One region of the Desulfosporosinus meridiei DSM 13257 genome, then DNA from elsewhere that is predicted to be linked to it. Evidence: riboswitches for the same ligand, from Rfam matches in the RefSeq annotation. Region 1 holds a riboswitch; each other region holds the start of a gene.

Region 1 (7,648 bases):
AAGCTGTTGGTAGCCATCTTTCCTATTTCATCATATCTGACCTGTTCGTATAGTGCCATCCCGATCCCTTGAGCAATTCCGCCTTCCGCTTGAATCCGCGCTAAAGCTGGATTGATAACTGTTCCACAGTCAATAACCGCTACATAATCAATTAAATCCACTTTACCCGTCTCTTGGTCAACTTCTACCTCAGCAAAACCAGCAACATAGGGAGGCGGGGATACTTCACTGCCATGAGTTGCATAGCCTACTAACTGTAGCTTTCCATTACCCAGAACAGTTAGCTCAGCAAGCTTGGCAAAGCTTATATCCTTTTCTTCCCGTAAAGATCGAACTGCTAAGCCATCAAGTTCAACATCCTCGACAGAAACCCCTAAAAATAATGCACCCTGTTCAAGTATTTTTCCTCTTAACTCTTCTGCGGCCTTGATAACTGCACTACCTGCTAAATAAGTTGTACTAGAGGCATATGAACCGGGGTCATACGGAGAGGTATCCGTATCTCCAGCATTAATAATAATCATTTCCATAGGAACCTCTAAAGCATCTGCCGCTATTTGGGTTAAAATTGTGTCACATCCGGTTCCCATATCGGTTGCTCCCGTAAGCAGAGTGAAGTTACCATCATCATTTAAGCGAATTTCAACGGATGCCGTCCCAATATTGGCGATTCCAGAACCTTGCATCGTAATAGCCATTCCCACCGCTCTCACTTTATTGTCTCCAATTTCTTGACGCGGGAACTTTTCCTCCCAACTGATCAACTCTTTCCCCTTAGCAATACATCGATCTAAGAACGTACTGCCAAGAGCAACTCCCTGACCCGTAAGAAAGGTTTCCCCGACTTTGCTGATATTCTTTAAACGAATTTCTGTCGGATCCATATTTAGCTGTTCAGCTAATTTATTTACGGTGGATTCTAAGGCAAATGTTCCCTGAGTCGCTCCATATCCTCTAAAGGCCCCCGCAGGCATTTTATTGGTATAGACAGCTTTCCCATCAAATCGTACAGCTCTCGTTTTATTATAGAGGGGCAAAGTATAGTGCCCTACACAGCTTAAAACCGTCGGGGCATGTTCTCCATAGGCTCCCGTATCCGATAAAACTTCCATATCGATCGCCTTAATAATCCCATCTGAGTCAGCACCCAATTTAACCTTTAATCTCATAGCATGACGGCTAGTCGTGGCGCTAAAGGTTTCTTTGCGATCATAAATGATCAGCGCCGGTTTTCCGGTCTTTATAGTAACAATGGCTGCAAAAATATCCCCTGCTCCGGTCTGCTTTCCACCAAATCCGCCGCCAATTCTGGGCTTTATCACACGGATTTTACTTGCCGGAATTTGCAAAGCCCGGGCTAACTGTCTTCGAATATGAAAGGGTACCTGTGTAGAACTGAGTACAACTAACCTGCCCGCGTGATCCAGATAGGTAAAAGAACGATAGGTCTCCATCATGGTATGGGCTTGAGCTTGGGGATAATAGACATCTTCAACAATTACCGCACAATGCTTAAACTCTTCTTCCACATCTCCGACTTCTTCATGACTGGAAGAAGTTATATTCATTTCCTTCAGTAAGCCAATATCGAAGTTAACGCTCAAATCCTCTTCAGGATGAACAACTGATGGATGCCCTATGGCCTCTTCAAAGTCCAGAACCGGATTTAGTACTTCATACTCAACTTTGATGTTCTTCATTGCTCGGTTCGCTGTCTTTTCATCCACAGCCGCAATAATCGCAACTTCATCTCCAACGTAGCGAAGGACTTGATCCAGAATCAAACGATCATAGGGCGAAGGCTCCGGGTAAGATTGACCAGCCAATGTAAATCGTTGGTTTGGCACATCCCTATAGGTGAGGACGCATTCTACACCCTCTATACTCTCTGCTCTAGATACATCAATCGAAGTAATCTTAGCATACGCATGTGGGCTTCTAAGAATTTTTATAACTAAAGCATTAGGCATGGCTAAATCTTCGGTATACACAGGCTTACCTGTGGCAATTGCCATCCCGTCGATTTTCCGGATACTATGGCCTACATTCTTCATCCTAAGCCACCCCCAAATAGGTCTTAATTGCTCTAAGCTGGCCCATGTAGCCGGTACAGCGACACAAATTACCCGTTAAGTAGTGAATGATTTCTTCTTCAGTGGGGTTAACCAATTCATTTTTCATTGCTAACACGCTCATAATAAAGCCAGGGCTGCAAAAACCACATTGTTCAGCCCCCTCTGCGCTGAGTATCTGAGCAAATTCTTCTGCTTCCTTAGGCAGCCCTTCAATAGTTGTGACTTTTTTGCCATGGGCACGCAAAGAAAGAATCGAACATGAAAGCATTGATTTTCCATCTATCCAGACAGTACAAAGTCCGCAGCAACTTGTGTCGCAAGCCTTTTTAACACTCAAATACCCATGGGATCTTAACGTATCCGCTAAGAACTCATCGTTCCCAACTTCCCACTGAACCACTTTATCATTAACTGTTAGTTCGATTTGCATGCCATTACCTCCAGTATTCCCCGTCTGACGAGAGCTTTGCAAAGGGCTTTTCGATAAACAGATGTACCCCTCGTATTCGTTCCAAAAGACAATTCCTCTGTAACTTTTTGCACCGCCGCTTCAATCCTTTCCGACGACGGAATCTCTCCAACTAGCATTTCTGAAGCACTGACTGCAAGTGCTGCTTTACTAGGTCTGGCCCCCACTGCAATCCTCCATTGATCATTAAGCTTAGATACTGCTACATTTAAAACCGAATAATCGCTGGCTGAATTCCGAAAACTCATGTAGACTGCTTGACGGCTGGTTTTCCCTATCCATAATCTAACAAGGATATCCTTTTCCTTTGGCTGAGTAAGAAACTCTTCTAAAGGCATTCTCCCTGCCTTAAATAACTCCACCTCTGTGTCTAAGGACAATAACGCCGTGATTAGATCAGAAAAGCCATACTTAGAATATACTGAAGCACCTACTGTCACACCGTTTCTAAATTGCACTCCGATAATATCACGCACAGATTGCGCAAGTACCCCATTATAATTATCTTTTAGCAGGGGATTAATTTCAATATCTCGCAGACTTGTCATAGCTCCAATCTCAATAAATCCATCCCGCTCCTGAATATAGTTCAACTTAAGGTTCGACAGATCTATCCCTGTCGTTATTCGCTTTTTGCCCATTTTTAGAAAGGCACAGCCTCCAAGAATAGTATTATTTCGTTTCTCAGACAAGATCTGATACGCTTCTTCAAGTTCTTTTGGTTGAACCAAATTAAGCATGGTAAACACGCTTACCCCTCCTCATGTGTCTCTAAGTCATTACCATAAAAAAACAAACCCAAGCGAACAGCTTTCAACTCAAATTGATGAGAGAAATCTGCCCGCCTGGGATCTGACCCTGCGGTATAATCCAAAAACAAAGTTAACCATTAGAAAACTCGGCCAGCGGCAAGCATTAGGCGCAGGCGATAGCCTTAGTTGCACTTATGCTTCAGAAAATGCAACGTAAAGTTATGCTTTCTGAATAGTACCTCTAAAGTTTTTGGATTTGTACAATTTTGGGCATAAGCCCGTCGTACATTCTTTCGCTCATAGTCGGACCATTTACGGCAGTCCGGTAGAAACTTGCAGACCATATCTCTGCCACTATATGAACACTATTTATTTACTGACCTAGAGATTATTCTACAAGAAACTTAAGCCTAGGTCAATACATTTCCGAACATTAGATGAGTAATAATGTATATCGTTCGAACAATAAGTACATTTTTCTAGGCATCCCCATTATCGGTATTAATATTTGAAAATTAAATGGTAAACTATTTGATACCTTTAATGTAATTGTTGTATACTTCTATTGTTTGTTTAGTATGTTGCATCGCTTAATTACGCGCCAACAACATAATGTTATTGACAATATTAATATGTATGTTTAGATGTCTTTAAACTGATATATGAATTGAATAATGAGAAAAGTAAACTTACTGAAAGGTAAGGACACAAAGCCATGAGTCTAAGGTATGAAGATACTATGATTGTCAGGTTGCCAAAGGTTAAAACACTTTATTAGTTTTTGAGCTGTGGTTCTTGTAGAGGCCGCAGCTTTTTATTATATATAAATTAGTCGAATTTTAGTATTTTTAATCTAAAGGAGTCAATTTATGAACATTAAAAGCATTCAAACCAAGTTGCTACTACTTTTGCTTCCCCTTGTTATAGTGGCTTTAGGCGTCCTAACTGGGGTCAGCTACCACCTTTCTAAGCAATCCTTGACCAAGAGTGTCGATCAAACAGCCAGGTCGGTAGGAACTGATTATAGCTATCGCGTCAAAGCCGACATTGAACTGATGATTTCTCGGCTTATAGATTTGGCTAATCTTGCAGAGATTCGCACTGGCACTAACAAGGAGCAGATGGTTCGAGCTATGGCAGACGCCAAAGAACGATTTGGTACCTTTGATGCTGTCGTTTTCGTAGCTCCCGACGGATCCGGACTTACCAGTACTGGCTCGACGGCTCCCTATGGTGACCGCGACTATTTCAAGAAAGTTATCGAGACTAAACAAACCGTTGTATCAGACCCTCTAGTTTCTAAGTCAACTGGGAAATTAGCTGTTGTCTTAGCTGTACCAGTCCTAAATAATGAACAATTGTCGGGGGTGTTGGTAGGGACTTTTTCAGTGGAAAGGCTCTCCGCCCTGATTAAAGATCTAAAGTTTTTAGACACTGGCTATGGCCAAATTGCAGATGATTCAGGCACAATCATAGCTCATCCTCACCTTCCTGAAGTAATTGGCAAACTAAACCTTCGTGAGAAGACTATAAATCCAGAACTTAAATTGCAGAAAAACGAATTGGACGACCATTTGGTTGAAATGTTTGAGTCAGCAGCAGACTCAGGGACACAAATAAGCGGAGGTTATACCTTTGTTGACGGTGTGGCAAGAATTGCGGTTTTCACTCCCGTTGAATTGCCGGGTGGGCAACGCTGGATCATGACGGTGGCTGCGCCTGAAGGTGAGTCTACACGAGAAACCGCAAGCCTAACTCGGACCCTGCTAATGATTGCCCTCGTAAGTTTACTTGCTACTGGACTATCAATTGTAATGATTGCTAATAGATTCACGAAACCCATATTGTTGATTCGAGAGGAATGTCAGCTCTTGGCGCAAGGAGACTTTCGTGTGCGTGAGACGGGGAATTTTGCTGAAGATGAAATCGGTCAACTGGCCAATGGCTTCCTGAAAATGGGGACTAATTTGCGAGATATGGTCTCAATGGTTAGCGCTCAAGCCGAGCAATTAGCTGCTGCAAGTGAAGAGCTAACTGCCAGTGTTGAACAATCGGCTCAGGCCGCCAACTTAGTTGCTACTTCAATCACTGAAGTTGCAACTGGTGCAGAAGATCAATTGAGCTCAGTCAATGATACAGCCTCTGTTGTTGAAGAGATGTCAGCTAGCATCCAACAGGTTTCGGCGACAACGAGCAATGTAGCCGGTCAGTCCGTACAGGCCGCCAACAAAGCAAATGAAGGGAACATATCGGTAAATAAAGCTGTCTCTCAAATGGCAAAGATTGAACAAACTGTCAATGACTCTGCCAAGGCAGTCACTGAATTAGGGGAGCGCTCGAAGGAAATCGGACAAATTATTGTAACCATCTCTGGTATTGCCGAGCAAACCAATTTGTTGGCACTTAACGCTGCTATAGAAGCCGCACGGGCTGGAGAACAGGGACGTGGTTTTGCGGTAGTAGCTGACGAAGTTCGCAAACTGGCTGAACAGTCTCAGGAAGCAACCCAACAGATCTCCTCACTGATTAGCGAAATTCAAGAGGACACTGATAAAGCCGTCTTTGTTATGGATAACGGCACCCGGGAAGTTGCCTTGGGAGCAGAAGTGGTTAATACCGCAGGGCAAATATTTCAGGAAATTGCCGAGTTAGTAACCAACACATCCGGAGAAATGAAGGAAATAGCAACCACTATAGATCAGATGGCGATTGGTAGTCAACAAATTGTAGAATCCGTGAATAAGATTGATGACTTAAGCAAAATGGTATCTGGAGAGGCACAGACAGTGTCTGCTGCGACTGAAGAGCAATCAGCGTCCATGGAAGAAATCTCTTCTTCTAGCCAGAGCCTTGCTACGCTGGCCCAGAATCTTCAAGAAGCAGTTAACAAGTTTCGCTTCTAAAATATAAGAAATTGTTAAAATCTTAAGGTCATGTGGTTCGTGATCTCTCCATGAATATGACCCAAGGCAGTCAGTTTAATTTAAACTTTCCCCTGTCAAGTAGCAGTGGAAATGAAGAAGAATTTCAGTGTATCTGGGTTGGCTTGACATGGAACCCTACATCGGATGCTTCAATAGTTCAAGGATAGCATTTGCTTTCCCCATGTAAAGTCTAATCATGGGTTAAAAATGGCCTTACACCAATCATTTAATTATGGTTGGTATAAGGCCATTTGCTTATTTCCCCCTAACCCCCAGCAAGGATAATAAAATTAGCTGAAAATTTAAGGGTGCCGCCACTGTAACCTCTGGACGCACAAGGGGAGCATATCAAATTCCTTTGAAGTTCTTTATACCAAACGATAAATCCCTTTGAATTCATCGATTGCAGCGTCCACGTTCGCTTCATATCCCATCTCTTGGAGAGTCTCCCCAATGATTTGAAGCGCTTTAATAAACATTTCTTCGGTGGCATTTCCCATATGCCCAATTCGGAATGCCTTCCCTGCTAAGGCTGCTAAAGCCCCGGCAACAACTACACCTTTTGCTCCTAACTTCGAGCGAAACTCTGCATCATTTAAGCCTTCAGGATATATGATACAGCTTAAAGTCGGAGCAGCTACAGCTTCCTCTGCTAAAGGCTTCATTCCATAAACTTTCAGTGCGGTTCTCATTGCTCGTCCAAGGGCTGAGTGACGACGATAACGAGTCTCTAAACCTTCTGCCATAACCATTTCCATACCCTGATTAAACGCATAAATCATATTAACCGGAGGGGTAGCAAAATACTTTACTGGCTCGTTCATAACTGGGAGCCAGTTTTTAATATCGGTATAGTATCCCATAACTGAACCCATCTCTTCACGAGCTGCCAGCGCTGCCGGCCCAAAAGCTACAATTCCAAGTCCGGGTGGAACCCCTATTGCCTTTTGGGATCCGGTTAAGACAACATCTATCTTATAATCGGGATGGCCATAAGTTTTTTGCATATCCTCTTCTAAAGCAGCAGAAGCACAGACCCCATCCAATATAAAGAGCGCACCAGCTTTCTTAACCACCGGAACTAACTCTTCAACATTAGCCATGACACCCGTGGATGTATCGACATGAGTCACCGTTACAGCCTTAAAACCACCCTCGGCCAATTTTTCTGCAACTGATTCCTTACTGATCTGTTGACCCCACTCGGCTTGAAGGGTTTCAACTTGAATACCAAATACCTTTGCCATTGGGATAAAGCGATCGCCAAAATAGCCATGGCTTACAACCAGTAGCTTTTCACCCGGCGCAACCGTGTTAATAATGGCCATTTCCATGGCCAAAGTTCCTGAACCGGCAATAACAAAGACTTCGCCATCAGTATTATACAATCGCTTGGTCAAATCCAAACTGTTCTTGAAGATCCTGGCA
Region 2 (7,648 bases), 920 kb from region 1:
CAATATGGTTGGCTTCTGAAATGCTCCATGTAAGGTACAAAACCGCTTTTAGCAGCTGGAATATCAATTTGGCCCGAATGTCCGATACATATGACTTTGCATGAATCATGTACTCGAGTAAATATCTTTCTTAGTTCTTGCACGGTGAAATTTTGGCATTCATCTATAATAATCGTCATATCTTTAAGATTAGTTCCCCTAAGAAAAAGCGGAGTTTTAGGATAACACCAAATACTATCCATTACACGCTTCATACTTACCTTTCTACGTATAGCTTCGTTCACTAACGCCTCTTCATTATAAACACATTGAGCTGGGTTCTCATTTATTTCTAATAAAGCATCTATCAAGGGTTGATGATAAATGCTTTCCTTCTCAGACTGAGTCCCAGGTCTAAAACCCATTGCGGATTCTTGGACTGGATTAAAAATATATGTAAGTGGCTGCTTAAAAAGCTTAGCACATGCAACCGCCAAAGTTGTTTTTCCAGTTCCCGCCTTAGCATTAACCATTACTAATTGATAATCAAATATTGCATCAACATATTCACGTTGTTCTGCCGTCAGTCTAGGTGCAAACCCAAACAACAAGTTATTCTCCGCTAATGGCATAGTCCTCACCATCCTTTTGTGAATCCTTAAGTCCTCTGTTCCTGTTATTGTTAATTCATCCACAATAACTGACAATTCATTTTCTAGTATTTCTAAAAATGTTAACTTAATTCAATAGCATTTGCAATCTATAACTCTTAGACAACCTTCACAAATAATAAATAAACAAAAAAAGTCCTGATATTTCCTCGCAGGAAATTTACAGAACCTTAGGTTTCTCTCTATAATTATGACCTTAACTAACTACATCCAAATGATGGTGCCTCAGGACGGAATCGAACCGCCGACACGAGGATTTTCAGTCCTCTGCTCTACCGACTGAGCTACCGAGGCAAACAAATTGGTGACCCGTACGGGATTCGAACCCGTGTAACCGCCGTGAAAGGGCGGTGTCTTAGACCGCTTGACCAACGGGCCATTATAGTTTGTGAGGCATTTAAAAGGCGCTCACAAATATGAATATTACACTAAGTATCTACTTTTGTCAACACTAATTCTTTAATTCTTATAGTTTATTTGGCAAATTTCTTACGCTTAGAAAAGCCTCTTTATTTTAAAGATAAAACTATCAAATTTATTATACCTTTATAGGTTTTCGCACTACCAATTTAAGGAGTCTCTTACATTTAAGAGGGTTTATATCATTTTGGTAATGATTAAAAACAACCACATTGAGAATAAAGAAATGCAAACTTCAAGTCTACAGGACGCCCCCACTATAGATTATAGAATGGGGGCGCTAAAAGGCTAGGCCGTCTTATAACTCATTTCACTGAAACTTATTAGTCTACACTAAATTTCTTTAAAGTTTCCTGCAACTCTTCCGCCATATTAGCCAACACCTGGCTGGAAGAGGCAATTTCCTCCACCGAGGCTGATTGTTCCTCTGTGGCTGCCGATACGGTTTGGGTCTGTCCCGTAATTTCTTTACTCGTCTCATAGATCTCCGAAACCGAGGCGACTATTCTTTCACTGCCTACAGCCATTTGTTGAATTTCTTCAGAGATTTCTTCAATCTGAGCGGTTACGACATTAATTAAACCCGTTATTTCGCTAAATGCTTGTCCTGCAGTTTCTGCTACCTCTGTTCCCAATTTGACTTGATGGGTTCCTTCACTAATCGATAACACAGCCTTTTGTGTATCTTGCTGGATACCCGTAATTAGTGTCGCAATTTGCTTTGAGGCTTCTTGAGATTGTTCTGCTAGCTTTCTTACCTCGTCTGCAACCACCGCAAAACCACGGCCCTGTTCGCCCGCTCGTGCTGCTTCAATGGCTGCATTCAAGGCCAGAAGATTGGTCTGGGCAGCGATACCGGAAATGGTATCAACAATTTGTCCGATCTCCTTAGAACGCTCTCCTAAGTTCGTAACCATATCGGCTGATCCGGTAACCGTTCTTTCAATGTTCATCATTTGTTGTATCGTCTTATCGATCGCCTGACTTCCTTCAGACGCTGAGTGTGCAGTCCTTTCCGATGACTTTACCACTGTTTTCGCATTCTCCAACATATGCTGGATTCCTGCTGACATCTCTTCGACGCTTGCTGATGTCTCATTGACGGCAGTCAGCTGTTTCTCAGCACCTAAAGATACCTCCGTTATGGCTACCGCCACTTGGTGCGACGCTTGAGCAGATTGCTCCGCTCCCAGACTCAACTGCTGAGATGAGGCAGCAACTTGCTTGGAAGACGATGATATATGGTCAACCAGCTCGATTAAGTTTTCCGTCATTGTTTTAAAGGCTTTGCCCAGTTGACCTAACTCATCTTTAGAATTAATACTAAGATTCTCAACCTTGAGGTTTCCTTTGGCAATTTCATCAGCATTTTTTGCTATTGCTACAATATTATTTGTGATCTTCTTACTTAACATAGTCCCTAGAACGAGCGATATTCCTATAGCAACGAGCATGGATACTAGCGTAAAAATTATATCTCGTTTAGCCTTTTGTTCCAATTCAAGTTGTTTGACTTCAACAAGTTTATCAATATTATCTACCCAATTCCCAGTCCCGATTACCCAATTATAGGGTTCAAATAGCAAGGTGTAACTTCTCTTTGGCAAAGGCTCTGTTTCATTCGGCTTAGCAAATGTATAATCTGTATAACCACCACTAACTTGAGTTCCATTCTTTATGAACTCCTGAACAAAGGATACTCCGGCGCTATCTTTGGCTTCATAGCGGGATTTACCTTCAGTATCTCTTCCCAGCAGAACAACGTTTATCCCCTCTGTGGTATCCACCCAAAAATAATTTTCTCCATCAAAGCGCAAATTTCTTACTAAATCCGCCGCTTTCTTTTTCGCTTCTTCTGGAGTCAGTTCTCCCTTTTGCTGACTATTATAAACATCCTGTACTAGGCTGTGGGCAGTCTGTACCTGAAGCATAATCGTCCGATCGAATTGATCGTACAAGGTAGTTCGATACTGTTCAAGATTAGCTTTTTCCGCAACTAGTAAATTATAAATGCTGTACCCGCCGAGAATGGAACCCATTATTAGGGCCAATGTTACTAACATAAGAATAATTCGGTATTTAATCTTTGTCATCTCTATATATCCCCTTCATCCAAATAATTTGAGTCCATTACCTAATAAAAGAAAAAACCGCCCCCTTTAGACAAGGCGCGTTATAATCCTAATTGGTAACTCGGCCATCTTTACCCCTAAGAGTGGAAGATCCGTAGCTTTGCGTCCTGAGCTTTCGCTCAGTTTGCCTTGTCAATAACTTTATATCTTTATATAATTTTAAAAAATCTTCTTCATATTTGCTTTTATTTGACTATAACATACAAAAAGTAAATATTATATATATTTTTTCAATTTTCATCAAATTTCTGTTTCCTTTTACGTTCCAACCTTTGCTTTAACTATAATTAGACTAATATATAACAAAAAAAGACAGAGACCCCATTTAGTCCCTGTCCTTTTTTGAGCGCTATTTTAGGGTTGTAACCCTTTCGAATACCTTCTTGATACACTTAAACAATTATTTGGTGAGCCATCCGCGACTCGAACGCGGGACACCCTGATTAAAAGTCAGGTGCTCTACCGACTGAGCTAATGGCTCGTATTGGTACCACGAGTTATTATTCTACACGAAATTACTAAATGTGTCAAGATATTTTTGTCATTATAGGTATAGGTTTTCTATAAAACAACATAGAACATGGACAATGCTATATCGTGAATTTCTTCAAAGTTTCTTGCAACTCTTCCGCCATATTAGCCAACACCTGGCTGGAAGAGGCAATTTCCTCCACCGAGGCTGATTGTTCCTCTGTGGCTGCCGATACGGTTTGGGTCTGTCCCGTGATTTCTTTACTCGTCTCATAGATCTCCGAAACCGAGGCGACTATTCTTTCACTGCCTACAGCCATTTGTTGAATCTCTTCAGAGATTTCTTCAATCTGAGCGGTTACGACATTAATTGAACCCGTTATTTCACTAAATGCTTGTCCTGCGGTTTCTGCTACCTCAGTTCCCAATTTGACTTGATGGGTACCTTCACTGATCGATAACACAGCCTTTTGTGTATCTTGCTGAATACCCGTAATTAGTGTCGCAATTTGCTTTGAGGCTTCTTGAGATTGTTCTGCTAGCTTTCTTACCTCGTCTGCAACCACCGCAAAACCACGGCCCTGTTCGCCCGCTCGTGCTGCTTCAATGGCTGCATTCAAGGCGAGAAGATTGGTCTGGGCAGCGATACCGGAAATGGTATCAACAATTTGTCCGATCTCCTTGGAACGCTCCCCTAAGTTCGTAACCATATCGGCTGATCCTGTGACCGTTCTTTCAATGTTCATCATTTGCTGAATCGTCTTATCGATCGCCTGACTTCCTTCAGACGCTGAGTGTGCAGTCCTTTCCGATGACTTTACCACTGTTTTCGCATTCTCCAACATATGTTGGATTCCTGCTGACATTTCTTCGACGCTTGCTGATGTCTCATTGACGGCAGTCAGCTGTTTCTCTGCCCCTAAGGATACCTCCGTTATGGCTACCGCCACTTGGTGCGAGGCTTGAGCAGATTGCTCCGCTCCCAGACTCAATTGCTGAGATGAGGCAGCAACTTGCTTGGAAGACGATGATATATGGTCAACCAGCTCGATTAAGTTTTCCGTCATTGTTTTAAAGGCTTTGCCTAGTTGACCTAACTCATCCTTAGAATTAATACTAAGGTTCTCAACCTTAAGGTTTCCCTTGGCAATTTCATCAGCATTTCGGGCTATTGCTACGATATTATTTGTAATCTTCTTACTTAACATAGTCCCTAGAATTAGTGATATTCCTATAGCAACGAACATGGATACTAACGTAAAAATTATGTCTCGTTTACCCATTTTTTCTAATTCAAGTTGTTTAGCTTCAACAAGTTTATCAATATTATCTACCCAATTCCCAGTCCCGATTACCCAATTGTAAGGTTCAAATACCAAGGTATAACTTCTTTTTGGCGAAGGTTCTGTTTCATTAGGCTTAGGAAAACTATAAGCGGTAAAGCCCCCGCCATCCTGAGTTCCCTTAGCAATCATCTCTTGGATAAACAAATTTCCTGAGCTATCTTTAGACTCATAGCGAGATTTACCTTCAGTATCTCTCCCCAGCAGAACAACGTTAATCCCCTCAGTGGTATCAATCCAAAAGTAATTGCCATCATCAAAGCTCAAATTTCTTACTAAATCTGCCGCTTTCTTCTTTGCTTCTTCCGGAGTCAATTCTCCTCTTTGCTGGCTATTGTAAACATCCTGTACTAGGCTGTGAGCAGTCTGTACCTGTAGCATAATCGTCCGGTCGAATTGATCGTACAGGGTAGTTCGATACTGTTCAAGATTAGCCTTTTCCGCAACTATTAAATTATAAATGCTGTACCCGCCGAGAATAGAACCCATAATAAGGGCTAATGTTATTAACATAAGAATAATCCGGTACTTGATTTTTGTCATTTCTGTATGTCCCCTTCTGTCAAATACTTATTAGCTGCAGAGCATGACAAAACCTAACCAAGGCTACATATACAACTGTAACTTAACTTACATAACTGAACTAAAACTAGTCATCTCAGTGTTCTATGCAATGTAGAGATTTCGATTAGTGTCATATTTCTCTTATGAATATACCACATTAAGTACCAATATTATATACACATCGCCAAATTAATCCTATTTTCGACACTCTTTAACTCTTTCCTTAATTTCAAATATTTAACGTTTTCTTAACCCCTTAACATTTACTTTGATTCTAAAAATTTCTTATACTTGGTTAAATCTTCATTTTCTCTGCGCTCCAGACAAAGCAGTTAAAAGCATCCATACTAAAATAACAAAAAGAGAAGCATATCAATGATACGCTTCCCTTTTGTAATTTGTATTATAAAATTGAGCCAGTAGTATTCCTAGAAAATCTCTCCACGGACAATAGTTTGCTCACGCCCAGGTCCTACTGCTACTAAGGTAGCCTGCACTCCAGACAATTCTTCAATCCGCAGAATATAGTTTTGAGCTGCCTGAGGCAGTTCTTCAAAGTGACGAACTTGGGTAATATCCTCGTGCCAACCCGGCATTTCCTCATAAACAGGCTGACATAGCTTGAATATCTTTTGGCTTTGGGGGAATTCACGGATAATCTGTCCGTCAACACTATACCCCACGCAAATTTTAAGTTTCTCAAATCCTGTTAGAACATCAAGTTTGGTCACTGCAAAATCTGAAATTCCACTCACTCGAACAGCATAACGAGCTATGACCGCATCAAACCAGCCGCATCGTCGTGCCCGACCAGTGGTAGTTCCAAACTCGTGTCCATTCTTCCGCATTTCTTCCCCAACTTCATCTAATAACTCAGTAGGAAAAGGTCCTTCTCCGACACGAGTGGTATAGGCTTTAATAACCCCAATTACACGATTGATACGAGTAGGTCCTACTCCGGCTCCAATACAAGCTCCACCAGCAATCGGATGGGAAGAGGTTACAAACGGGTAGGTACCATGGTCTATGTCCAGCAGAGTGCCTTGTGCTCCCTCAAAGAGAACTTTCTCTCCTGCTTTGATACTTTCATCAATCGTAAGGGAGCTGTCTGTGACCATTGAACCGATTTTTTCTGCATAGCCCATATAGGTATTGTAAATCTCGTCAAATTCGAGAGCTTCCTTGCCGTAAACCTTCACAAACAAATTATTCTTTTCTACTAAATTGCGCCGAAGCTTCTCAGCAAACTCATCCTTGTCTAATAAATCAATCACACGGATTCCAATTCGAGACGCTTTATCCATATAGGCGGGCCCAATTCCACGCTTGGTGGTTCCGATTTTATGGTCCCCACGTGCCTCTTCTTCCAAACCGTCCAGCACCCGGTGGTAGGGCATAATAACATGTGCATTACTGCTAATGACTAGTTTCCCCGTTTTAATACCACGCTTCTCCAGGTACTCCAATTCTTCTAGTAGTACCTTCGGATCAATCACTACACCATTGCCAATAACACATGTCTTGTCTTCATAAAGGATTCCAGAAGGTATAAGATGGAGTTTAAACTCTTCTCCATTTGCCACAACCGTGTGACCAGCATTATTACCGCCTTGATATCTAACAACAACATTTGCTTTCTCTGCCAGGAAATCTGTTATCTTGCCCTTTCCCTCGTCCCCCCATTGAGAACCAATTAATACAACAGCAGCCATATAGATTTTCCTCCCATCTTTCCAGCTCTAATCTTCTAATCCTAGTCGCTTAAAGATATCCTCCACGTGACGCAGATGATAGCCCAAATCAAATAAGCCTTGAATCTCCACTTTTGTCAAATAGTTTAAAACCCGACTATCCTCAGATACCACATCTATAAAATCCAGCCCTTGATCCCAGGCATGAAAAGCATTTTGTTGAACCCAAGCGTAGGCCTCTTCTCTCATACATCCATGTTCAACAAGTGCCAAAAGTACCCGTTGAGATGATGTCAATCCATAGGTCTTCTGGAGATTCTTCTTCATCTGATCATCACGAATTTTGAGTCCAGAAATAACCTTGCTCATCTGGCGAA
Region 3 (7,648 bases), 1.1 Mb from region 1:
AGGTAAGAGGATTAGTGTCTTGAACCTTGGACATGTTTACGAAATGAACTTTATAGCCCAAATCCTGAAGAATCTGCTCGTGAAGTTCTCCGTAATATTGTAACCGGCATACTCCGCCGGTTTGGACAAGGGTGTTTGCACCTGCCTCAATTGTCTCGATAAAGTTTCCCAGGTGATATTTAAAAGGTGCACAAACGTAGTCCGGGCTGTAACGGCTTCCTAAGGCTAAGGTTTTTTTGGTAATAGGCGGAGGAACAATATACTTGACATCAAATCCTTCAGTGAATAAGAGCTCTAGAGGAGTGCAATAATTCCCTAGCTGAGGATAGCTGGCCTTAATTTCTTCCATTGTATTCATCCTTTTTAAACCGGATAATATCGATAAAGCTTTCCAAACGGGTCTCCATTCCGGCCTTTCCCTCTTGTCCGTCAATCATGAGATTTAGAATAGGTTTATCCTTGACTCGTCGGATAAGGATCTCGTTAACTAGGGAGTCTGGTCCACAAGGAAAGGCACTCATAAGGATAATACCGTCGACACGGTCTTTATAAATGGGTATGGAGCCGACAAGCTCCCTATTGCAGACCCAGGGCAATGTCTCGCTGATCTGGGCATAATTGGCTAAGGCCTCTTCTGGGGGAGCGATATCGCCAATAATCGGAACAGTCTCTTGTTCTCGTAGAATATTGAGGATAGGTTCGCCAATATATTTGTCACAAATATTATAGCGGTGAGCTATCACTAAAATCTTCGGCTTATTTTCGTGGAGCAGACACTCTTGTTCAGTTATCTCTAGCAAATGAGCCTTTTTTTCTGCCTGTTTGGCTTTCAGGTAGGCATATAAACTTTGAGACTTCTTTTTGTCCAGGATTTTGCCCAATTTAAGAAAGGCGGCCATTTCAACATGAGTAACCTTCGGATTAAGGCTATAAGATAATAAATTAATAGATCTGTCTCTGAAAATATTGGCTACTAAATCATAAATCGCGAGAAACTTGGGACATACCGTGCCATTTCTACTATAATCTGAATAGCGGGGAACGAGAATATAGTCACATTTATCCAACAACCATTCCACATGCCCCAGGTAAATCTTAGAAGATAAGCAGGATTCATCAATCGAGTAGGTTGAACCTTTGCGAAGAATTTCTTTGTTTGTATCCGGACTAACGATATAATCGATGCCTAATTCCTTAAAAAAACTTTTCCAGAGGTGCTTGTATTTGTAATATAGAAGTGCTCTGGGAATGCCAATTATCATAGTGTTTGCCAGCCCTTCTAATGGGAGATTAAACCTGAGGATGTCATTCATTTATATACTAAGGTATGTACTATGGACTATTTTTGGGACTAAACTTATGTGTCGTACCGGCCGGAAGCTATAGTATCGCAATCTAAAAAATTGCTAAATAAAATTATTGTAACAATATGTAGATATATGTTATATTAAATTGCGATTTATTATATTAGGTCACTTGGATAGTTCCAATAATGGATGTAAATAATTTTATATTCTGCGATAAGAGCAAACCCAGTGAGAACTGGGGACGCAAAGCCACGGGTCTTCATTTATTTATAAGATAGCCGGGTTACCGAACAAAATCTGTCGCCGATCGTTTGATTTCGGCGGCTTTTTTATTGGGAGGACTAGTTTAGGATGTAAATGAGATTTGAAGGAATCTTGTTTTTCAAATATCTAAAACTCTAGGAAGGGGAATAAAAGTGATAAGGGATTTAAAACTAAGGAACAAAATATTACTCTCAACAGGCATGGTCGTTTTAGTTTCGTTTGTTTGCGTTATATTGCTTGTATCGACAAAATCTGTCGAAATGGCTAAGAATGCTGCTTATGAAACTGCTACACACACTGCATATGAATATGCTAATCAAGTAACGAATGAGTTAAATGTTCCTATGGATACTGTGAGAACTTTAGGCTCAACCTTTGAAGGCCTTAAGGAGGCAAACAACATTGATCGTGGAACGATGAATTCTATGATCCTAAGCGTTTTAAATGACAACCAAGATTTTCTGGGAACCTGGACAGTATGGGAGCCAAATGCCCTGGACGGGAAAGACCCGGATCATGTAAACCAACCAGGCCATGATGAAACCGGCCGATTTATCCCATATTGGAATAGAGCAGCAGGAGAAATTAAAGTCGATGCTCTCGTGGATTATGATACGCCGGGTGTAGGGGATTTTTACATAACTCCTAAAAAAACTCAGGAAGAGACTGTTACTAATCCTATCCAGTACACGGTGCGTGGCAAGGAAGTCCTTATGATTAGCTTAGTTGAACCTATACTGATTAATGGAGACAGTACATTTGTTGGAGCGGTTGGAGCAGATATAGCTTTAGACACTATCCAGAAGACAATTTCCGAGATAAAACCTTTTGACACCGGATATGCGTGCCTTGTTTCAAATGACGGTAAGTATGTATCAAACCCTGACCCTAATAAAATAGGTAATGATCTTGATGATTTAGCTGCGTTGGAAACAATTAAAGCAGGGAAGAATTACACGATATCCAATAATGAGTATTATAGATTGTACGTACCAGTGACGATTGGTCGAACGACAACGCCCTGGTCCCTTGTTATTAATGTTCCAATGGTGACGATCTTGGAGCAAGCCAATTCCATTCGGAACTTCTCAATCATTGTTGCTATGGTCGCCTTGTTCGCAATTGGGCTGGTCATATTTATAGTTTCAGAAAGAATTACTAAACCTATTGTGAAGACGAGCGATGTGTTAAAGGATATCTCACAAGGAGACGGCGACTTAACTAAACGATTAAATATTATAAGTAATGATGAGGTAGGTAAACTTTCGGAACACTTTAATCAGTTTATTGGAGATATTCATAGTATTGTCAGGGAAGTTGCCGACACTGCAAGTACTCTGGGCGCTACGAGTGAAGAACTATCGGCTGCCGCAGAAGAAGCTACAGCTGCCAGTGAACAAGTCGCTGGTACACTGGGACAACTGGCATCGGGGGCGTCAGATCAAGCTATTTCAGTGGGGGAAACCGGAAAAATAATCAAGCAACTTTCCACACATGCCCAACAAGTTGCGGAAAATGCTGAGATTGTCAGTCATAGCAGTGATAACGCTGCTCAAGCGGCAGAACTGGGTGCCCTTCAAGCAAGAAATGCTGTGGAGAAGATTGAGAAAATCCGGGAGGTTAATGACCAAACTGCAGAAGTTATTTCTCAGTTAGGTGAACAGTCCAGCCAAATCGGACAAATCGTTGATGTGATTACCGGGATTGCCTCACAGACCAATCTGTTGGCCTTAAACGCTGCTATTGAGGCAGCAAGGGCGGGGGAGCAAGGAAGAGGCTTTGCTGTAGTGGCCGAGGAGGTACGGAAACTTGCAGAACAGTCTTCAATGTCCGCTGCCCAGATCTCCACTTTGATCGGAAACATTCAGTATGATACTGAACGCGCCGTTGGAGTTATGCAAAAAGGGAAGGCAGAAGTATCTGCCGGCGTAGAGGCTGTTGCCCTAGCAGGGGATTCGTTCCAGACTATTGTTTCGGAGATTAATACGGTGGTTGAGCAAATCCAGCAAGTTACCGAAGCAACTAAATTAATGGCTGAGGGGAGTGAGCAGGCTGTTAGATCAGTCGAGGAGATTGGAGTTATTGCTGAACAAACGGCTGCAAGTACCCAAGAGGTTTCGGCTTCCTCAGAGGAACAGGCGATTACAATGAATTCAGTAAGCCAATCTGCAGAGGCTTTAGCTACAATAGGCGAAAACCTTTCCTATTTGGTTGGTAAATTTAAGATTTAAGCAATCTTTTATTTTAGCTATTTAAGCTAAGCTTAAAATGAACATAATTAACTAGAAGCTTTGAGACCATAAGGATTAATGGTTTCAAAGCTTTTTCATAATTATCTAAGCGAAGATATCAGAGGTGCCTGAGCAGAATCTTGTAGGAGTCCTTATTCTACTTCGCTGGAGGTAGGCAATGAATTAATAATAAGCCAGAACACCTTGGCAAAGATGGAAAAAGGTTAAGTACGGCCACGGCAGAAATAAAATTATCTGTATTTTAATTACATGTTATAATCTAAGGAGAAAGGATGGTAATTCTGTGGGAAGAGTTATTAAATCAAGGAAGATATGGATAGGAATTGGATTATTTCTGCTGGGCATATTGATTCCGTTTTGGTTAAAGCCACAGCTTATCGGATTAGATCAATTACTCCAAACGATGAACCAAAAAACAGATGGTAGTGCGTTAATGTTTAATGCTTTTCTCATTGTGTCAATTAATACCATTGTTTCAATCCCACAGTTCCTAAGCGTCGTGATGTTAGGTGACGGGATGGCGGAGGCCTTAAATTGCCCGAGATTCAAAACCATCATTCCCCTGACAGCTGTTCCCCTTGCTTATATAATCGTTAATCAACTTACCCCTTTAAACTATAGTTTTGGAGCCACAGATATTTTTCTTTGGATATCGATTGTAGTGATGCAGGCATTGAGCAAACAAAAATTAAATATGGGGATGAAACTATTGGTTTTCTCCCAATTAATTTTTGGTGTTGCCTGGTTGAATCAGGTTCCTTTTCTGACGCCTTATGGTTTCGGACAAGGTTCACTATCTATTAAAATAAAACAAGTAGCTATACAGATCGGATTTGGTCAAGTTCTAACACTTTATGCCAATGTGTTATTTTTTATTTTTGTTGCCAGTGCCATAACTTTATGGATTTACTTGATATTATATATGGAAAGGTGGGCAATATCTCAAGATTTGCTTCGTGCTAAACTTGAAGCTAATGAATCTCGCTCGGGACGTGAAGTTCTCCATCTTGTTCATGATCTCAAGACTCCCCTTGCAACTATTGAGGGGCTGGTGTCATTGATGGAGACCAGATGGCCTGATCCTAAGATGCAGGAATACTGTCAAACTATCTATGGCTCCATTACTTCAATGAGCAAAATGGTTTCGGAAATTTTGTACGAGGATCGGAAGAATTGGTGTGAGCTTAAAGAGCTAATTGATTATATTCGGGCTAGTCGTTTAAGCGGCACAAATTTATCGGTAGATATAGAGTTGGATGGAGAGCCTCAATCAAATCTATACATTAATAAAATCAGATTAACTCGGGCAATTATAAATTTGATTGATAATGCCTTGGATGCCATTCAAGATCAAGAGAACGGAAGGGTTGTTTTACGCGCCAAAACATTAGAAAACTCTGTGGAATTAGAGGTAGAAGACAATGGGAATGGTATTTCGGAAAATGACGTAAAACGAATTTGGAAGACAGGATACAGCACTAAAAACCACCCCGGATTTGGTTTGGCTTTTGTGCGACAGGTTGCGGAAGGACATGAGGGATATGTTAATATAAAAAGTGAAGTCGGTCAGGGAACAAAGGTATGGATAACCCTGCCACTGGGAGAAAGCCAATGAGAATAATAATTATGGATGATGAGCAGTCATTGCGCTATACTTTAAGCGAAATATTTACATTTGCCGGATGGGATCCCGTTGCCTATCCTAATGGGAGAGCGGGAATTAAGGGATTCCTAAGTCATGGAGCGGATATTATTTTAGTGGACTATCATATGCCGGAAATGGATGGCTTAGAAACAGTTCGCTTGATCCGCGAAAAAGATCAGCAAATACCTATTCTAGTACTGACAGTCGATGAAAGGCAGGAAATTGCTGATCGTTTTTTAGATGCAGGGGCCACTGATTTTGCCCTTAAACCTGTGAAAGCACCAGACTTAATTGCTCGCGTCCAATTGCATATGCGGTTGTTAGATATGACCAAGGCAGTTCAAGCACCTCCAAAAATGCAATACGAAGTCTTTGTAACTAAAGGAATTAGCAAATCCACCCTTTCCTATATAGAGAGATATCTCACTGACTGCCAACAACCTACTACAGTGGAACAGATAGCCAAAGAATTATCGTTAGCTGTTCCGACAGTGTACCGATATCTTACCTATCTTGTGCAAAATGGTAAGGTGCAGTCAATTCCTAGTTATCAAAAGATAGGAAGACCGAAGAATCGATATTGTTGGATCTGATTTCACGAAAATCCCCTAAGGAAGGATCCTCAGGGGATTTTAATCTCTTTAGATTCGACATGTAATAATCAATTATACTTTTTCTCTTTTTTATTTCTTTAGTTGACCTAGGCATTTTGTTATAATTAGGGAAAACATTTAGGGGTGGGACTACAAATTCACAGAAAATATGAAATATTTTCTAATTCAAAGAAAAAGTAGGAGGAAGAAAATGAGAAAAGTTAAGAAAATCATGGCCCTTGCTCTATCTGCAACCCTTATCCTAGTTTCCTTGACGGGTTGTGGAGGCAGCAAAGCAGGCTCAGAGGGCAGCACCGCACCAAAAGCTAGCGATACCCTAATTTATGCTCAGGGTGCTGAGCCTAGAGGACTGGATCCTGCACTTGTTGACGATGGTGAATCGGCAAAGGTGATGAGCAACATTTATGAAGGTCTCTTAAAGTACAACCAGGATTCAACCAAAGTAGAACCATCCTTAGCGAAAAGCTGGGAAGTTAGTCCCGACGGTCTTACCTATACCTTCCACCTTCAAGAAGGGGTCAAATTTCATGATGGCACCGACTTTAATGCTGAAGCTGTAAAGTTTAACATTGACCGTCAGTTGCCTCCACAAGTGACCGAAGATATGCCTTATGCACCTTTCGTTTACGGTTCTGTAAAGAACGTCGAGGTTGTTGACGCTAATACAGTTAAAATTAATTTAACATCTCCCAGCACACCGCTGCTCAATAATTTAGCAATGATTATGGGTGCACCTGTCATCAGCCCAAAAGCCTTAAAAGAAAATAATAATAATGTTAACCAAGTACCTGTAGGTACCGGTCCGTACAAATTTGTCAAATGGGAAAAAGATCAAAACATAGTCTTAGTGCGCAATGAAGAATACTGGGGTACCAAGGCAATTACTAAAAATGTCATCTTCAAATTCATTAAAGACAACTCAGCTCGTGTTGTTGCCTTAAACAACGGTGAAGCTGATATCATTGATGGTATCGATTCTACAGTTGTTAAACAGATCACAGACGCTGGCAACAAGATCTTCCAGGCTCCTGGAATGAATATTAACTATATGGCTTATAATGCTTCTAAGAAGCCGTTCGATAATTCAAAAGTTCGCGCAGCCATTTCTCAGGCTATCAACGTTCCGGAACTTGTTAAGAGCTTGTATCAAGGTTATTCCGAACCAGCTAATTCTATTCTGCCAACCTTTGTAGAAGGTTATGACAAGAGTATCGCTCAAGTATCTTATGATCCAACAGCTGCGGCTAAGACCTTGAAAGAGGCCGGAGTGACTTCAGTACACATGATCACTTATACCAACCCAAGACCTTATAATTCAGCTACCGGACAATCTTTAGCTGAAGCAATTCAAGGCTACCTTTCTAAAGTCGGTGTTACAGTTACAATTGATTCTTTCGACTGGACCACCTACAAGCAAAAAGTTAAAGCCGGAGATTTTGACTTAGCTTTCTACGGCTGGATTGGGGATAATGGAGATCCAGATAATTTCTTAAATCTCTTATCAGTTGAAGACCCAACTATGAACATTGCCCGCTATAAAAATGAGCAATTCAACGGCTTAATTGC
Region 4 (7,648 bases), 2.2 Mb from region 1:
GTGCCTATGAATACTATGAAACAGATAAATAATAATCGGTAAGAAGACTAGGACTGGCCATACCTGTAGAAATTTCGTTAAGAAAAACATTACCGTTACAATAAGGCTAATAAGAGCACCTAACGAATTAATAATAAGTTTTGAAGTCCAATCTTTTGGCTTCTCACGAATCCATTTTTTCATCATGCCTAACTGGGCTAAAGTAAAAGGAATAAAAACCCCAATAGCATAAAGTGGGATAAGATGTTCTGTTTCCCCTTCAAATACAATAATTAAAATTATGGAAAATAATCCCAGGATAATAATCCCATTCGAGTATCCCAGACGGTCTCCTCGTACGGTAAACATTCTTGCGATAAATTTGTCTTTGGCAAGATTGACAGCCAGTAATGGAAAAGCTGTATACCCTGTATTCGCTGCAAGGATTAAAATTAATGCGGTAGTACCCTGAATAAAGTAATACATCCAGTTACGCCCAAAGATAGTTTCAGCAATTTGGGATACAACTGTTTGTTCTACTACAGGGGTTATTCCGTAATAATAGGCTAAGCAAACAATTCCAGAGAATAATATCGCCAAGAGTGTTCCCATTGCAATTAAGGTTTTAGCTGCATTATTGGGCGCAGGGTCTTTGAAGTTAGGGATAGCATTCGAAATGGCTTCAACACCTGTTAATGCAGAACTTCCCGAAGCGAAGGCTTTTAGGAGTAAAAACAAACTAATTCCAGCCACAGGGGTTCCTATGGGGGTATGCAGTCCAGGTTGTACTTGGCCGGTAAAGATGTTATATAAACCAACACCAATTAATATTACTAAGGCTACAACAAACAAATAAACCGGATAGGCTAAAATAGAAGCGGATTCTGTTACTCCTCTTAAATTAAGAAGTGTAATACAAACAACAAAAAAGATGGCAATACTGACATTATGATTATGTAATGTCGGAAACGCGGAGGTAATTGCATCAGTACCCGCTGAAACGCTGACAGCAACTGTTAAAATATAATCTACCAACAAAGAACCGCCTGCGATTAGTCCAAAATTAACCCCCAAATTGTTTTTAGATACAACATATGCTCCACCGCCATGTGGATAAGCAAAGATAACTTGCCTATAAGATAAAATTAACGCTGCTAATAAAACAAGGACTCCCATTGCTATCGGAATTGAATACCAAATGGCCGTGGCTCCAATTGTTACCAGTACAATCAATATTTGTTCCGGGCCATACGCTACGGAGGATAGAGCATCAGACGAAAGTATCGCCAAGGCTTTTTTCTTGTTAAGTTTTTGTTCTCCTATTTCAGTTGATCTTAAAGGACGGCCAATTAAATAACGTTTAAAAGCATATTTGATTTTCAACACCACCTATATAGATGCTTAATTTAGAATGCCCTGTTCATGATAAAAACTCTCATATTGATACGTAAAACAAACCTTCTGCCTATCGCCTCTCAAGTCCGACATTCCTTTCAATACCGCTTCTATGCTAGGTTAGTGTTGACTTGCCGATGGAATCAATGTTTGATGAAACTGTTGAATATAATACTCCTATGCTGAAAAAATGTAAACAAATACGTAATATAATGCCAAAAAGAACGCATAAAAAGCAATCACCGCAAATAGCTGGTTTTTCTTATCTAAATATTAATAAATCGTCTTTTGTCACTAGGCAAGGAATCATTGCCTAGGACAGAAGATGTTTCATGAGAATCCTCTGTCGCTTCTATCAATCCTTTAACAAAGACCCGTTGAGCTCTCAGTCATGAGCACTCAACGGGCCTTTGTTAAAGGACGTGATTTTGAATCTGTGCTTTTGGATCAGCTTGCTCGTCTTCTAATATCCGTTTTCTTAGGGTGCTTTAAGTCTAAATTCGGCGTCATTATTTTAATCTCTTTATCCTTAATAGTCTTAACGTAAAATAAAAGGGAACCGTATAAAGCAAAGAAGATTGTTAAAACAAAATAACTCGTTGCTTGAGATACATAAGTAGTAGAAACACGAGTACTCACGTGACCTGCATTGAGCTCCAACACTTTTAAATATCCCATGGTATAGAACATTAGAGTACAAAGATAGCAAATAACCGATATTATTGGCACTTTAACACCCCCCCACACTTCGTCTCCAAAAGCCAGGAAATATAATCAGATAACTTCTTCATTCTTCATAGAAAAATCGCCACACCTTCTTGGCTGTGACGACTGTAGGTTTAACTGATTCGGTGATTCGGTAACCTGGCAATCATCAGTTATACAACTGGAAGACCCATGGCTTTGCGTCCTTGGCTTTCGCTCAAGTTTGCTAATGTCGTCACTGGTATATTTATTGGGTCAATTATACCATAGGAATAGGTCTTTTGTACCATTATTAATAGGACCTTTTTATCATTATTGCATTTATTTTTTATTAATCTTCATAAACGCCTCTTGGCTGCTTCAACTCATCCGACTGCTCATAGGTGTCTGGTACATATTTGACCTCAGCAAAATTCTTTGTTACTAATTCAGTCTCTAATATTTCCCCGCTTTTCCTTCTAATTATTTTATTTCTCCATATTTCATTTTTTCGGAAATATTTATTCCCAATTTTTAAAAACTGATGGTCTTTCTCAAATACATGATAAGCAAAGTCTAGGTTCTGATCGACCCTCAGTTCTCCTTCTAAGCACTTCTCCGAAAGCCAAAGTCTTAGTTGGAAAGTATATGCGGTACAATTCATAAACTGATAGTCTATATAGTTATAAAAAACGGTTGCCCCACTACCAAAGGGCAACACCCTTCTGTCATCTGGAAAAGGATCGAAACTGTGATGATACCGTTTGGTAACAGTCAAAGGACTATGAATAACCAACCAATGGATTAGGTTAGCTATTTGACAGATACCACCACCAATGCCAGGCTTTGCTTCTCCACAAGACAACAAAATACCTGGTAAATATCCCTTACGCTTAGTTGTGAGTCCTACTAGTTTGCAAAAAGAAAATGTTTCACCAGGCCTTATAATAATGCCATCAATCCGCCCAATCGCTATTGAGAGATTTTTAACTTTGTTATGTTGCAACTGCAGGTCTGTATCACCGAGTTTTCTAATCAGTACAGACTGATGTTTCTTCACTCGATATGGTAGCTTTTCGGTACTTTTTAGAGAAGCAAACGTTTTACCCTCAAAGCTCCACTTTAAATATGTTATCAATCTCCGAAACCATACCGATAAAAAGTAGAATATTGGGTGTACTTCGCTTAGCAACCTACGTGCCATTATCCTTTTCTCCACATCTCAAATAAATGATTACTCAAATGAAATTTACTACCCTAGCATTTTATCCGCTAAGTGCCGGGAACAGCTGAATCATTCCACTCTAATATTTCTACTCTTTTCCCCTCGCATCCTTCCTCTAAAGTAAAAATAACCCAATAAAAAAAGATTCAGATCAATATATTTCCGTACACACTCTGTCACCATAAAAAGAACACACACTTCTCAAATCCGCCTATACCAATGCTTTCACTCACCCCCGATATAGCACTGCCACTGACTCCACCTTTGATTCGTTTACCTTATCATAATGAGCCGCTTTAACTCAATTTTCAATTCTTCAGTCCGTTTGTCCAATGCTTGAATCACTTATTGATGCATACAATATTTAGAGGATCAAATAACTTCCTAAGTTATAGAACATGATTCTGGATATACATGTGCAGTTATTTAAGAAATAAGAAAGTGGGAATGTGAAATGAGTGCAGATCAGAAATGCCCTATATGCCCGAAATGCGAGCAGGAATATGATAATGCGAATTCTGGAGGAGAAATTAACGTCTGTCCAAATTGCGAAGCGATGGAAATGCTAAAAATTTACGCCAAGCACCTAGTCCAGGAAAAATAATAAACTGATTCATTTTGCCAGCTGACTAAATCCTATGAATAGCCGCATCATAAAGGTGCTCTTGATTAGGGGGTCGCAAATTTCTTCTTAATAGAATTGCGACACCCCCTACACGTGGCAAGCGGAGCAGACACATTTTGTGCTTGCTCCGCTGTTTTCAAAATAATTGTTTTTTAACTCTATCTCTCTGTATGCCTCTTTAACCTTTAATGTTTTTTTGATCTAATAGTCTGATGACCGGAATCAGTGAACAAAGTATAGCAATACCGATAATTAAAATCCCTGATATCAGAAACCAATGGTTTACACCAATTCTATCGGCAAAGAGTCCCGAGAGGATTAAGCCCATAGGCATAGCGAGGGAGATGATGCTTCCTGTAAGAGAAAAAACTCGTCCTAAATATTCCGGCTTAATTTTTTCTTGAAAAAGAGCCATTTGAATACCACTGTAAAACGGAACAGAAAGCCCCATAGTCGTACAACACAAAACAAATATCACAAAACCACTTGAAGGAAGAATTCCAGAAACAGTTAAACTTAACCCCATAAGAAAAATTGAAGCAGCCATTAGTTTAATTCGTTTCTGAAATCCGCCTAAAAGTCCTAACAACAGTCCCCCTGCCAGCATTCCGGCAGCATAAGCTATCTCTGTGATTGAAACGTGTATAGGTGTTCCATTAAAATAGCTCATACTCATCAGTGGGTAGAGGGCATTTATTGGCATATAGACAAACATATACAAAGTTCCTATTAAAAGCAGGGCAAACAATCCTTTATTTTCCTTCAAAGCAGCAAAGCCATCTTTCATTTCTTCCATAAATTTTTTCTTTATGGGACGTTGTTCTGCGTTGAGTTCCGGAATATTCACAAGGGCTACAGTTATACATGCTATTACAGCCCCTAATACGTCAAGCGCTATGATAAAATTCAAATCCCAAATGGAATATAGCAAAGCTGCAATTGCCGGGCTGACAATATAACTGATTGATTGCAAAGACTGGCTGTAACCTGCACATTTGGTCAGCTGTTCTTCCGGCACTAAAAGAGGGGTCATGGCACTTAGAGCAGGAGAATGGAAAGCTGTTCCGATACTGCGAATAAACAAAACCACCATGATAATCCCAACTGGCAATTCCATAGATAAGGCCATAAAGGCCAGTACTCCGCCAGCTCCAGCAATAGTTAAATCAGCAACAATCATAATCATCTTTCGGTTGTATCTGTCAACCAATACCCCGATGGCCGGCCCAAAGACTGCATAGGGCAGAAAGCCAACCAACGAAGCGATTGACAGCACCATCGCAGATTGGGTTTTTTCAGTAAGGTAAAAAATAATTGCCATTTGCAGGATGGCACTACTGATAAGCGAAACTGCCTGACCCGTCCATATTGTAAAAAAATCTCGTTTCCATTTTGAAGTTGTTATTGTCATATCTGCTTTCTCCTTGCCTTTTTTCGTTAGTTCGTTCTGAGTTTTAGGCAATAAAAAATGCAGCTAAAATCCGCAGTGCGGGCTTTAGTCTGCATATTGTCGTTATAAGACATTAGTAAAAACGTATAACCATAAATGGCTATACCTCACCCTTATCCATGTCTCAATTCGCAAAATAAGCACAACAAAAAAGCCCACCATTGTGGATGTTTTTACCTCTTTTTTATTGCCTGCTTATCTTAATCGAACAGAAAACATAGATAATATGTCCTCCTTTAATTCACTAAGTTCAAATCATTTTATCATAAATAATATACTCTGTCGATTTCTAAACTCACCAAGGGTTCCACTGATAATTTCTAACAATCTGCTTCTAAAAGTATTGACATTCATAGGATGATAGGTCGAAATGTGCCTAATTTCACAACCTATGTAAAAACTAAATCCTTGCCTCCCCCTATCTGTGAAAGCCATTCAAAATCGACACTGGTGTCGGTTTGAATGGCTTTCATAAATTATGATAATAATTCTCAAACTCATTTTTCTTAAATTTCATAATTAATCTATTACCAGTCCCATACTGACAGCATCGAAAAATATGCCGTCTATGTACAAATTCCTTGTCAGAACACCTTCTTTTCTGAACCCATACCTTTCATACAATCCAATAGCTGTCTCATTATCAGCACGAGTTACCAGATCAATTTTTCTCACAATCTGGGTTTCCTTGGCCCACTCTATCAGAACCTCCAGAAGAAGGCCCCCTATTCCCAGGCTCCAATACTTCCTAAGGACAGCGATCCCCATTTCTCCTCTATGTCTTTTCCTGACCCTGGTTTCCCCTTCAAAAGTAATAAAGCCGGCAATCTCGCCGTCCGTTAAGCCTATGATGATCACGGAGTTATCCATTCCGTTTTCAAAGTCAATGATTTTCCTCTCCGTTTCAGGGGTTATTTCCAGCTCACCTTTGCCAAAGGAAAGAAAGTCCGACTCCCCACTTATACACATTTTAAACTTTGCCATTTCTTCCCCATCATTTACAGTTGCTTTTCTGATCAGTAATTCTCTGCCATTTTTCAGGGTTACCTTTTTCATGGCTATCCACTCTTTCTTTATTCAATTAAGTCAGTCCAATTGATTGGCACACGGAATTGTTATTCCGACCTTTGGGGCAAGGGTGGACATATCCCTTCCCTCTGTAACCGGACTTCCCTTTTGCAAAGCCAAAGAGCATGAACTCCTTCCTATGACTTGGATTCATGCCCTTTGCTTTATGAACAGATAGAACGTATGGTAATTATCCAAGTTTGCTGTTAGGCAGCAAATGACTAAAGTTTTCAGCAAACTGCATAACAACGGATTGTACTTCCTCCAACTTTTCTGGCTTTAGCAAAGCAATCATTTTTGGCAAAAACAGCATTATATCATCTTGTGTAAAATTGCCTTCTGTCAGCTTCTTGAAGCTTTCAACAAGTAATTCCTTTGCTTCCTCTACCCTGTCATCTTTTACTCTTTCTAAAATGAAACTTAAAAATTGTTCCTGTCCGTTATTCATGTTTACCTCCATTAAGCTTTATCCATCCCACAGTATATCACAAATGTTTTGTGTGTTCACAGCTTACTTCTGCTCTCTGCACAACCACCCCGCTTCACATTTGGAACAACAGGAAACTCGTCAATCGTGTTGTCTTCTTCAAACATTCTCCCTTTTTTCAGCATACTATGGAATATCAAAACAGAGGGGTAATTCTAAGAATGATTGCTATAAATAATAGGACCGCTAACAATAATCAATATAAGTTGACTCTTAGTTTAATCAAAGATGAACGAATAGGCGATTTTCTTTTTCTTATTGCTGCGATTATAGCCCTAATCTCAACTTTCCAAGCCGAGAAGGAAATAATTTCTAAAGAATTTTATAAAGAGTCCCTCCCGGATGATTCTGCCTATACCATTGCAGCAGCAAGCTGGACATTCTTTATAGCAAGCATCATTTCCGCTTATGTAGTGATCGCCAGGTACAACCAAATTGCAACCGCCGATCGTGATGTTTCTCCGTTAACATTAAAGGGCGCAAAATATTCTACAATAGGAAATATCATTAGTGTTATTGGCTTTGGCTTGGCTGCCATCGGTGACCAATTAAAGGCAATGGCTTCTTCTTCCGGTGGGCCAGCAGTAATATCTCGATAATCCAGCCGCAGTTGATAACTCAATCATCGATAATTTCCCGGTTTTGAGTTGGCCATTACTTGAGTGCGGCCGTGATTATACCCATCCTGTAAACCTCTTCGGCATTGCACCCCCTGGAAAGGTCATTAACAGGAGC

The links. A riboswitch is a leader RNA that binds a small molecule or an ion and turns the genes downstream of it on or off. The one in region 1 is predicted to bind cyclic di-GMP.
Region 2: linked by a shared signal. The riboswitch ahead of DESMER_RS22280 (methyl-accepting chemotaxis protein) and the one ahead of DESMER_RS04035 (methyl-accepting chemotaxis protein) in region 1 are both predicted to bind cyclic di-GMP.
Region 3: linked by a shared signal. The riboswitch ahead of DESMER_RS21255 (methyl-accepting chemotaxis protein) and the one ahead of DESMER_RS04035 (methyl-accepting chemotaxis protein) in region 1 are both predicted to bind cyclic di-GMP.
Region 4: linked by a shared signal. The riboswitch ahead of DESMER_RS14270 (hypothetical protein) and the one ahead of DESMER_RS04035 (methyl-accepting chemotaxis protein) in region 1 are both predicted to bind cyclic di-GMP.

What each region holds. Positions count from the first base shown of each region.
Region 1 is NC_018515.1:870,672-878,319, reverse strand. It holds gene DESMER_RS04050 (xanthine dehydrogenase family protein molybdopterin-binding subunit) at 1-2,054, opposite strand, end outside; gene DESMER_RS04045 ((2Fe-2S)-binding protein) at 2,056-2,505, opposite strand; gene DESMER_RS04040 (FAD binding domain-containing protein) at 2,490-3,293, opposite strand; purine riboswitch at 3,577-3,678, opposite strand; cyclic di-GMP riboswitch class I at 3,969-4,055, shown strand; gene DESMER_RS04035 (methyl-accepting chemotaxis protein) at 4,166-6,199, shown strand; gene DESMER_RS04030 (pyridoxal-phosphate-dependent aminotransferase family protein) at 6,589-7,648, opposite strand, start outside.
Region 2 is NC_018515.1:4,828,962-4,836,609, forward strand. It holds gene DESMER_RS22265 (PhoH family protein) at 1-611, opposite strand, end outside; tRNA gene DESMER_RS22270 (tRNA-Phe) at 869-944, opposite strand; tRNA gene DESMER_RS22275 (tRNA-Glu) at 953-1,028, opposite strand; gene DESMER_RS22280 (methyl-accepting chemotaxis protein) at 1,394-3,163, opposite strand; cyclic di-GMP riboswitch class I at 3,255-3,341, opposite strand; tRNA gene DESMER_RS22285 (tRNA-Lys) at 3,608-3,683, opposite strand; gene DESMER_RS22290 (methyl-accepting chemotaxis protein) at 3,793-5,559, opposite strand; gene DESMER_RS22295 (adenylosuccinate synthase) at 6,009-7,292, opposite strand; gene purB (adenylosuccinate lyase) at 7,320-7,648, opposite strand, start outside.
Region 3 is NC_018515.1:4,626,049-4,633,696, reverse strand. It holds gene DESMER_RS21265 (hypothetical protein) at 1-349, opposite strand, end outside; gene DESMER_RS21260 (acyl-CoA dehydratase activase-related protein) at 336-1,262, opposite strand; cyclic di-GMP riboswitch class I at 1,516-1,598, shown strand; gene DESMER_RS21255 (methyl-accepting chemotaxis protein) at 1,724-3,802, shown strand; gene DESMER_RS21250 (sensor histidine kinase) at 4,107-5,438, shown strand; gene DESMER_RS21245 (response regulator) at 5,435-6,061, shown strand; gene DESMER_RS21240 (ABC transporter substrate-binding protein) at 6,273-7,648, shown strand, end outside.
Region 4 is NC_018515.1:3,083,371-3,091,018, forward strand. It holds gene DESMER_RS14265 (APC family permease) at 1-1,356, opposite strand, end outside; gene DESMER_RS14270 (hypothetical protein) at 1,822-2,103, opposite strand; cyclic di-GMP riboswitch class I at 2,230-2,317, opposite strand; gene DESMER_RS14275 (VanW family protein) at 2,411-3,262, opposite strand; gene mef(A) (macrolide efflux MFS transporter Mef(A)) at 4,087-5,319, opposite strand; gene DESMER_RS14285 (GNAT family N-acetyltransferase) at 5,878-6,414, opposite strand; gene DESMER_RS14290 (hypothetical protein) at 6,617-6,874, opposite strand; gene DESMER_RS14295 (hypothetical protein) at 7,075-7,512, shown strand; gene pta (phosphate acetyltransferase) at 7,568-7,648, opposite strand, start outside.